DNA from 2 places in the Photobacterium sp. GB-36 genome. Region 2 is predicted to be linked to the other one. Evidence: riboswitches for the same ligand, from Rfam matches in the RefSeq annotation. Region 2 holds a riboswitch; the other holds the start of a gene.
What was found. Region 2 has a riboswitch for thiamine pyrophosphate ahead of thiC (phosphomethylpyrimidine synthase ThiC). Riboswitches for the same ligand answer to the same signal wherever they lie in the genome.
Positions count from the first base shown of each region.

Region 1: another riboswitch for thiamine pyrophosphate. It lies ahead of thiB (thiamine ABC transporter substrate binding subunit); the one in region 2 lies ahead of thiC (phosphomethylpyrimidine synthase ThiC).

Region 1 covers NZ_PYNY01000012.1:80,313-85,795, forward strand. The annotation lists gene leuC (3-isopropylmalate dehydratase large subunit) at 1-141, shown strand, start outside; gene leuD (3-isopropylmalate dehydratase small subunit) at 157-759, shown strand; gene C9J46_RS12500 (DUF547 domain-containing protein) at 900-1,682, shown strand; TPP riboswitch at 1,710-1,823, shown strand; gene thiB (thiamine ABC transporter substrate binding subunit) at 1,937-2,926, shown strand; gene thiP (thiamine/thiamine pyrophosphate ABC transporter permease ThiP) at 2,939-4,549, shown strand; gene thiQ (thiamine ABC transporter ATP-binding protein) at 4,536-5,270, shown strand; gene C9J46_RS12520 (PhoH family protein) at 5,352-5,483, opposite strand, start outside.
Region 2 covers NZ_PYNY01000017.1:89,300-94,782, reverse strand. The annotation lists gene crcB (fluoride efflux transporter CrcB) at 1-237, opposite strand, end outside; gene C9J46_RS14980 (universal stress protein) at 443-865, shown strand; TPP riboswitch at 990-1,087, shown strand; gene thiC (phosphomethylpyrimidine synthase ThiC) at 1,206-3,125, shown strand; gene thiE (thiamine phosphate synthase) at 3,125-4,342, shown strand; gene C9J46_RS14965 (HesA/MoeB/ThiF family protein) at 4,332-5,117, shown strand; gene thiS (sulfur carrier protein ThiS) at 5,118-5,330, shown strand; gene C9J46_RS14955 (thiazole synthase) at 5,332-5,483, shown strand, end outside.

The sequences.
Region 1 (5,483 bases), on a different contig from region 2:
GCGTCAACCAGTAACCGTAACTTTGAAGGCCGTCAAGGTCGTGATGGGCGTACTCATCTAGTTAGCCCAGCCATGGCAGCAGCAGCGGCATGTGCCGGACATTTTGTTGATATTCGCCAACTAGATGCCGCATCGGTGTAACAAAAGGATTTGAACATGACAGGTTTTAAACAACACACAGGTTTAGTTGTACCGCTAGATACGGCAAATATTGATACCGATGCGATTATTCCAAAACAGTTTTTGCAGAAAGTAACCCGAACTGGATTTGGTAAGCACCTTTTCCATGATTGGCGTTTTCTAGATGATGCAGGCGAGCAGGCAAACCCTGACTTTATTATGAACGCCCCTCGCTACCAAGGCGCGAGTATTTTACTGGCGCGTGAAAACTTTGGTTGTGGCTCTTCTCGTGAACATGCACCGTGGGCGCTTGCTGATTACGGTATCCAAGTTATGATTGCGCCAAGCTTTGCCGATATTTTCTATGGTAATTCGATCAATAACCAAATGGTGCCCGTACGTCTCTCTGAGCAAGACGTTGACACTTTATTTAAGTATGTCGATGAAAATGAAGGCGCACAGATCACGGTTGATCTTGAAAAAATGATCGTCAGTGCGGATGGTAAAGAGTACACCTTTGAAATTGATGAATTCCGTCGTCACTGCCTATTAAATGGCTTAGACAATATCGGTTTGACACTGCAACACGAAGATAAAATTACAGACTTTGAAAACCGTATTCCTCGCTTCTTAGCGTAATCGTACATCATCTGAAATCGGACGCCCTGTTTAATATAAACAGGGCGTTTTTATTTAAAATATCAAAAAGATAATGAAATTAGCCAATACTTATTACGGTCTTAATCAATATTGTTACTTATTATATTAATAGGAAAAATATGCGTATTGTTATTGCCACTTGGCTGCTGTTATTCACTCTGCCGATCTTTGCTGCGCCAAAATCCGAACTCTGGTCATATTGGCAACCTCATGATCCTAAAAACACAAACAAGATCAGTCATCAAGATTGGCAGCAACTACTCGATAAATATCTTGTCATTCAACCGGATCAAACCTTATTTCGTTATAACCAAGTATCAAGTGCAGATAAACAAAAGCTAGCAACTTATATTAAGCGACTCAGTGCCCAAAATCCTCACCGTTATAATCGTAATGTTCAATTTGCCTATTGGGTTAATTTATATAACGCCCTAACCGTTCAATTAATTATTGATAATTACCCTGTAAAATCAATCACTAAACTTGGAGGTTTATTTAGCTTTGGGCCATGGGATCAAACCATTATTACCATTAATAATAAAAAGCTAACTTTAAACGATATTGAACATCGGATCTTACGCCCTATCTGGCAAGATCCTAGGATCCACTACGCAGTCAACTGTGCCAGCCTCGGTTGCCCTGATTTACTGCCTAAAGCGTTTAATAGCGATCGATTAGACTCCCAGTTAGATCAAGCTGCAACACGTTTTATTAATAGTGAAAAAGCAATAAAAATAACAAAAAATGGCATCACACTGTCATCTATCTATGATTGGTATCAAGCTGATTTTGGATCGTTAATTGAGTTACAACAACACCTTAATCATTATCGTATTACGCCTAACCTACAATTCACTCAGATCCATTACATCTATAATTGGCAACTTAATCAGAAGCTATAACTTCGATACAGTTGCAGGTACAATAGTCTGTTCTCATTGGGGAGCCATTTGGCTGAGATTGTTAGGCATACGTGCTTTATAGCAGGACCCATTGAACCTGAACCAGGTAATGCTGGCGTAGGAATTGAGATGCTCGAACATGCTTTCGAGCTCGCTGACCATTGCATGATGCAACAGCACTCAAACCTGTGCCGCTCTCTCTTTCAATTTTTGTCCCAAGGATGCAGGACATCTCGGAGCGCATAGTGAAAAAAATAAACACTCTTCTTCCCCTAATCTCTCTGTCATTAGTTGCAAGCTCAGCTTTCGCCTCAGACAATACTCTTAATGTTTATACCTACAGCTCCTTTGCTTCCGACTGGGGTCCTGGTCCTGTAGTAAAGAAAGCGTTTGAAAAACAATGTAATGGTTGTACGGTCAATTTTGTTTCTTTAGAAGATGGCGTATCGATTTTAAATCGCGTTCGTCTTGAAGGGAAAAACAGTAAAGCAGATGTGTTATTAGGGCTAGATAACAACCTAATGACAGAAGCGAAAAATACCGGCCTATTAGCAAAAAGTGATGTTGATACCAGTAAGCTCACGCTTCCTAAAGGTTGGAGTGATGATACTTTCATCCCTTATGATTACGGCTATTTTGCCTTTGTGTATGACAGCGATAAACTGAAAAACCCACCAGCGAGTTTAGATGCTCTGATCAAAGATCAAAATATCAGCGTTATCTATCAAGATCCTCGTACTTCAACCCCAGGCCAAGGTCTTATGTTATGGATCAAATCGGTCTACGGTGATAAAGCCCCTGAAATGTGGCAGCAACTAGCGAAACACACAGTGACCGTCACTAAGGGCTGGTCTGAAGCCTATAACATGTTCTTAAAAGGCGAATCAGATATGGTGCTTTCTTACACCACATCACCGGCCTATCACATCATTGCTGAAGACAAACACCAGTACAAAGCGGCTAACTTCAAAGAAGGCCATTACATGCAAGTTGAAGTGGCAGCAAAAATGAAAAATAGCCCACATCCAAAGCTTGCCGATCAATTTATGCAATTTATTGTAAGTGATGCTTTTCAGTCACAAATCGCTACTCACAACTGGATGTATCCAGTAACAAAGCAAAGCCTACCGAAAGGTTTTGATGAACTCACCGTACCAAGCAAAGCACTTGAATTTAGTGCCGACGAAGTGGCAACGCATCGCAAAGCCTGGATCCGAGAGTGGCAGCAAGCCCTCACTCAGTAATGGTTTAAGACTTTGAACAAACGCATTACCTTATTGCCCGGCATTATCAGTGCCGGGCTGATCACTTTTGTTGTTGTTGCCGCGCTCACCGCCTTAATCAGCCAAGCTAACGACTGGCAACTATCAACACTATGGCATGATCCTTATCTGCGACATGTAACTGGATTTAGCTTCTATCAAGCCATCTTGTCGACTCTATTTAGCATCATCCCAGCGATTCCCATTGCTTATGCACTCTCACGACGGCAGTTTGTAGGAAAAGCTCTGCTATTACGTTTATTTGCGATGACGCTCGTGATACCCGTATTGGTTGCTGTTTTTGGGTTATTATCGATTTATGGCAAAAGTGGATTGATCAGCCATAACCTAGAAATACTAGGCTTACCGCCATTAAACATTTACGGTTTAAGCGGGATTTTACTGGCTCACGTATTTTTAAACCTGCCACTGACCGTGCGTTTTCTACTGCAAAGTCTCGATGGTATCCCTGCAGATCAACATCAGCTTGCAGCGCATTTAAGTATTACTGGCTGGAGTAAATTTCGCTTAATTGCATGGCCTCGACTACGCCAACAACTGCCGCATATCGCGGGTTTAGTCTTTATGTTGTGCTTTACCAGCTTTGCCGTGATCATGTCGCTTGGCGGTGGCCCTAAATCAACCACTATCGAGCTCGCCATTTATCAAGCGTTGCGTTATGACTTCGATTTAGCGACAGGGGCTATTTTAGCCTTATGGCAAATGCTACTTTGCTGCTCATTAGTACTTTTTACCCAACGTTTTGCTAAACCGCTTTCCACCCTCAACGGCTCTATCAGCAAAAATGTAGTGAATTATAACGATACATGGCGCGCTAAATGTTGGGATGTATTCTGGATCATTTGTGCGTTAATGTTTGTTATACCACCGATCATAGCCGTCTTTGTATCGGGTATTAACCATCAATTATTTAATATCTTAGAACAAAAGCAGTTATGGTCAGCAATCACTAACTCACTCCATATCGCACTATTTTCCTGCTTATTAGCATTTTGTCTTGGCGTCATGATCCTCATCACGAGTCGTAGCTTACGCTTAGCACGTAAAAAACTGGCTGCTGACGGGATTGAAATGATCGGCACAGTGATTTTAGTGACACCAGGGTTAGTGTTAAGTACTGGTATTTTTCTTTTACTGCGCCAATATACTGATGCTTACAGTGCTGCGTTTTGGGTTGTGGTCTGTGTTAATGCCCTAATGGCACTGCCCTATGTAATCAAAACATTAAGTCAACCAATGCTCCATCTCGCGCAGCAATATAATCCGTTATGTCGCAGTTTAGGGATGACGCATCTATCGCGATTACGTTTGGTTGAGTGGCGTGCGTTACGTGCCCCTATTGCCCAAGCTCTCGCTATTAGCTTTGTCTTATCTCTGGGGGATTTAGGTGCGATTGCATTATTTGGCAGTCAAGACTTTCAAACGCTGCCATTGTATTTATTTGAACTAATGGGCAGTTACCGAATGGATGCTGCTGCTGTTGCTGCACTGGTTTTACTGTTACTCAGCTTAGGTTTATTTAGTGCCGTCGAGTATCTTGTTGTTACTCGCCATCGCCAAGGAGTTCATCATGCTAAACATTAATCAACTCAACTATACCTACTTACCTCAACACAAAAATGAGGTTGCGATGGCGTTGAGCTTTGATGTTCAGCTTGAGCAGGGAGATATCGCTGCACTCATTGGCCCAAGTGGCGCAGGTAAAAGTACCTTATTCGCACTCATTGCTGGCTTTCTCGTCCCTGATAGCGGTGAGATCACCGTTAATAGCCAATCTATCTGTCAGCTAGAGCCTGCGCAACGTCCACTCTCGATGTTATTTCAAGAGCACAATTTATTTCCTCACCTCAGTGTATTTGAAAACATTGCGTTAGGTATCAACCCAAACCTTAAACTTACCGCAGAGCAAAAACAGCGAGTGACTAATTCAGCGAAACAAGTGGGGATTGATACCTATCTTGAGCGTTTACCTGAGCAGCTTTCTGGCGGGCAACGTCAGCGAGTAGCATTAGCGCGATGTTTATTACGAGAGCGCCCTTTGCTACTGCTTGATGAACCATTTTCGGCCCTTGACCCTGCACTGCGTGCGGAGATGTTAAACCTCGTTAAGCAATTAGCCACAACCCGTAATATGACGGTATTGATGATCACTCATAGTCCTGAAGATGCCGAAAAAATTGCCAATAAATGTATTTTTATTAATGAAGGTACTATCAAAGCGGTAGGAGAAACCTGTGATGTTTTATCTAATCCCGTATTACCTGAGCTTAAAAACTATCTCGGTTTAACCCTACCAGAAACATAACCGCAGAATGCAATAAGTAACAATATAAACAAAAAAGCGAGCACCCAATGTGCTCGCTTTTCTTATTCTTCTTGCTAGTGATTAAAGATTTTCTTCGGCAAATTCCGCTAGACGGCTTCGAACCACCCCGTTGAGATAAATATTGGCGCTACCTTCAAAGTTTTTAAAGCGCTCAACAATATAGGTTAATCCCGAGGTCACTGGGGATAGATA
Region 2 (5,483 bases):
TGCGCCTAGGAAGCCTAAGCCGATAATAGGTCGCCATGGTGCAGCTTCAATCATTCCTTGATTAAGTGCTGACATCAATAGCCCCATGATCAAGGAGCCCAGCACGTTTACGGTTAAAGTACCGTATGGGAAGCCACGGCCAAATAGCATTACGCATAGCTCAGAAATGAGGTATCTTGAGCAGGCGCCGAATGCACCACCAAGCGCGATGAATCCTAGTAATAAATATTGGCTCATTGGGATCTCGTTTATATTTTTAGGTAATGATAGAAAGCGCTCATGATAATCGCTAGCGAGAAGAGTGAGAACTCTCCAAAAATGCAATCATTGATTTAAGTTAATATTAAATAGTCAGCGTAATACTTAGTTGTATAGCTATATTTATAGCATCATAATCATAAATAATGAATTTACTATGAGCCTTAGCTCAAGGAGGCTAGGTATGTCGCTTTACCAAACAGTGTTATTAGCGGTTAATCCTGAAGATAAAAATGCGCATAAATTGATGGTGAAAGCTGGCGTTATCGCTGAGCAAAATCACGCTGATTTACATGTTGCTTATGTTGAGCCAGGGATCGGAAACGTAAGTTTTATTGATGTGGAAGTTGAGCTACAAGAAGAGCATGATGCGATTGCAAAAAAACGCATGAAAGAGTTATCTGATTTAATTACAGCTTCTTCTCATAAAGTTAAAGCGATACATACTGCAGATGGCGATGTTTCAAAGCATATAGAGGCTTTAGCAAAAGAACTGAATGCTAGCCTAGTGATCACAGGTTACCATAAATCGACTTTTCACTTGTTTGGTGATTTAAGTGATTCTTTGGCTAATCACCTAGGTTGTGATGTATTAATTTCACAGTAACAACGATTAAAATATGCAATGTAATAATAAGCCGTGTTGATGCACGGCTTTTTGTTGTTTGTCACTTTTTATTATTTTTCTCAGTATAAAGGTTGTTGCACTATAACGGCTTCTTTATACTCATTGCTACTTGTCGGAGTGCCATATGGCTGAGACCGCATTGCGGGATCCGTTGAACCTGATCAGGCTAATACCTGCGAAGGGAACGAGAGAATGTTTTCTGCTACATATCTTAAGGGATCACTGTATGCATCTGCATAGCTGTACTTAGGTACACACCTCTTGTTTACGCCCATCCGCCAAGCATTTTCCCCTACATTGAAAAATCAAGGAAACTGCTATGTCGAATCGCAAGCAAGCGAGACTGGAAGCGAAACAATTTATTGAATCATTAACAGCACAACCATACCCGAACTCACAGAAAGTGTATGTTCAAGGTAGCCGTCCTGATGTGCTTGTTCCTATGCGTGAAATCACTTTAGCTGATAGCTTGGTTGGTGGCGGTAAAGATAATCCTATCTTTGAGCCTAACGAGCCTATTCGAGTTTACGACACTTCTGGTTTTTACACTGATCCTGAAAAAAACATCGATATCTATAATGGCTTGCCGTTAGTGCGTGAGCAATGGATCGCAGAGCGTGACGATACTGAATTACTAGAAGGGTTAAGCTCTGAGTATGCCAATGAACGTTTAGATGATAAGACGCTTGATGATTTACGTTTTGCGGAACGTGCGCGTATTCGTTGTGCAAAAGCTGGGCGTTGTGTGACGCAATTACATTATGCGCGCCAAGGTATTATTACGCCTGAGATGGAATATATCGCGATCCGTGAAAATATGGGTCGTGCGAAATACCGTGATGAAGTATTAAACCAACAACATCCAGGTGTGAGCTTTGGTGCTAATTTACCAAAAGAAATTACGCCTGAGTTTGTGCGTAAAGAAGTGGCTGAAGGCCGAGCAATTATTCCTGCCAACATTAACCATCCTGAAACTGAGCCAATGATCATTGGCCGTAATTTCCTTGTTAAAGTGAATGCCAATATTGGTAACTCAGCGGTGAGTTCATCGATTGAAGAAGAAGTTGAAAAACTTGTCTGGTCGACCCGTTGGGGTGGCGATACGGTAATGGATTTATCAACTGGTCGAAATATTCACGAAACGCGTGAGTGGATCATTCGTAATAGCCCAGTCCCGATTGGTACTGTACCTATGTACCAAGCGCTTGAAAAAGTGAATGGTGTGGCTGAGAACCTTAACTGGGAAGTGTTTCGTGACACATTACTAGAGCAAGCTGAGCAAGGTGTGGATTACTTCACTATCCATGCTGGCGTACTTCTTCGTTATGTACCTATGACGGCGAAACGTGTGACAGGTATTGTATCGCGTGGCGGCTCTATCATGGCGAAGTGGTGTTTGGCACACCATAAAGAAAGCTTCCTCTATCAGCACTTCCGTGAGATTTGTGAGATCTGTGCGCAATACGATATTTCACTATCACTGGGCGATGGTTTGCGTCCAGGCTCTGTAGCCGATGCAAATGATGAAGCCCAGTTTAGTGAACTGCGCACATTAGGTGAGTTAACTAAAATTGCATGGGAATACGATGTGCAGGTCATGATTGAAGGCCCCGGTCACGTACCCATGCACATGATTAAAGAAAACATGGAAGAGCAGCTAGAGCATTGTCATGAAGCGCCATTCTATACCTTAGGTCCACTGACGACAGACATCGCACCGGGTTATGATCATATTACATCGGGTATTGGTGCGGCGATGATTGGTTGGTATGGCTGTGCAATGCTTTGTTATGTGACACCCAAAGAACACTTAGGCTTGCCTAATAAAGACGATGTAAAAGTCGGTCTTATCACTTATAAACTCTGTGCTCATGCTGCTGATTTAGCAAAAGGCCACCCTGGTGCACAAGTGCGCGATAATGCCTTATCTAAAGCGCGTTTTGAATTCCGTTGGGAAGATCAATTTAATCTCGGTCTTGACCCTGAAACGGCGCGTGCCTATCACGATGAAACGCTCCCTCAAGAGTCAGGTAAAGTTGCCCATTTCTGTTCAATGTGTGGCCCTAAATTCTGTTCAATGAAGATCTCTCAAGAAGTACGAGATTACGCTAAGGGGTTAGAAGACTCAGAAATCACGATCAAGCTATTAGATGATCCACTTGAAGGCATGCAGCAAAAAGCACAAGAGTTTCGATCTAAAGGTAGTGAGTTATATCACCTAGCTAAAGAGGAAAGCTAATGAGCACCTTAAGCTTACCAAAGGTCTTATCGTCTCTGGTGATGCATATTGAGCCATTATTAGCCTCTGCGACAGAGTATCAGTTAGGTGAGCAAGTCACGTTAATACCATCAAGCCAAGAGTGGATAGAGGTATCGACGCCCTCTTGCGTTAAACGAGTGGGCTTTGAACAAGCCTGCTCCACTCAGCTAATTGATTATGTATTTCAAGATCAATGGGTATCTTCTGAGGTAGATCTTTCGCTGATCAAAGCGCAAATACTGAAACGATCTAACGTTGTGGTATGTGGTTTACCTGTCAAGGGTGGTTATCTTGATCTTTGGCATCATGATGGTGACGTTCGTGGTTGTTTCAGTGTTGAGCTTGGTAATGCGACTCAACAGAGAGCGATGTTATTGGTGGCACTCGCGCTTGATTACCCCTTAGAAGATGCTCTAGTGCTGGCAAGGGCGTATGCCCAGTCAACGCAGATGGGCATTTGGCCAACTGAGCGTGAGGCTTTCCCTGACATCGTTTGTGCTAATTTTTCAAAGCTGTCAGATATTGGTTGGCAATTCGAATGTCAGCCAGTTGAAGCTTTTGCTGCTGTTGATAGTGATAAACTGAAGTTATATCCGGTAGTGGATTCCGTCCAATGGGTTAAGCAGTTACTTGAATTGGATGTGAAAACCACTCAGCTGCGGATCAAAGATCCGAATGCACAAGGTTTGAACCAAGATGTTGCTCATGCTATTGCGTTAGGTCTGCAGGCAAATGCGCAGGTCTTTATTAATGACTATTGGCAACTGGCTATTGAGCATGGTGCTTTTGGGGTGCATTTGGGACAAGAAGATTTAGCGGTCGCTGATCTCAATGCCATTCAACAAGCGAATCTTCGCTTAGGGATCTCAACCCATGGGTATTACGAGATATTACGTGCGATGGCATTTAATCCCAGTTATATCGCCCTTGGTCATATTTACCCAACCACAACCAAGCAAATGCCGTCATTACCGCAAGGCGTTCACCGCTTAAAGCTGTATCAACAATTGATTGGCAATACGTTTCCAACAGTGGCAATTGGGGGGATTGATTTATCTCGTGTGCCCGTCGTTTGGAAAACAGGGGTAAGTAGTGTTGCGGTGGTACGCGCGATCACCCAGTCAAGTGAGCCTGCGATTGCCGTCGAACAACTCAATCAATGCTTATCTGAGCGGGAGGTTAAGGATGACAACTGACAGACTCTCTGATACTGCTTTTATTCGATATAACCGACAAATCATGCTGGAAGAGATGGGAGAGCAGGGGCAACTTGCACTTAACAATGCCAAGGTATTGATCGTCGGTGCGGGAGGTTTAGGCTCAGCGGCAGCGATGTATTTAGCGGCTGCGGGTGTTGGGTTACTGGTGATTGCTGATGATGATGAGGTTGAGAGTTCGAACTTGCAGCGTCAGGTGATTTATCGAGAAACCGATGTGTCACTCAATAAAGCGCAAGCAGCCTGTGATCAGCTTTTAGCATTGAACCCATTGGTACGAACGCGTGCAGTAAAAGCTAAGCTTGCAGGTTTTCAACTCGTAATGGAAGTACAACAGGCCGATATTGTACTTGATTGCAGTGACAACTGGGCTACCCGTTATGCGGTCAATCAAGCTTGTTATCAGCATCAAACACCACTGATTGCCGGTGCGTCGATAGGTTGGCAAGGACAGTTACTGGCGTTTGATTTCAGGCAGGCCTCACCGTGTTATCAATGTGTGTTTCCATTTAGTACTGAAGCGTCACCACAAGATAAAAATTGTCGTAGTAACGGCGTGATGGGGCCTGTTGTTGGCACTATTGGAACGTTACAAGCGCTTAATGCGATCAAAGCTATCGCAGGTGTTGCTGAAGTTGGGTTTGGTTTGCTGCAGCAATTTAATGGCTTAACAGGAAAATGGCAGCAGGTATCAATCGATGCTGATTCTGGTTGCCCTGTGTGTGGTCAGCAAGATCAAAGAGAGGTTGTGTAAATGGCTACCATGATAACTATCTGGTTGAACGATGAATCTATGTCTTGCGAGGCTGAGCAAACCGTTCATCAATTTGTTAAGCAGTTAGATTTACCCATACAAGGTACTGCGGTCGCGATAAATCAGCGCATTGTTGGAGCCAGTGAGTGGTCGACAACCGTCATTGCTGATGGCGATCAGATCGCGTTATTTCAAGCGATAGCTGGAGGTTAATATGTTGACTATTGCAGATAAAACATTCACATCGAGACTGTTTACCGGAACAGGTAAATACGCCAATCGTGATGTTATGGCAGAATCGATTTTAGCAGCAGGATCTGAGCTCGTGACTATGGCACTAAAGCGAGTCAATATCGCTGAGCGTGA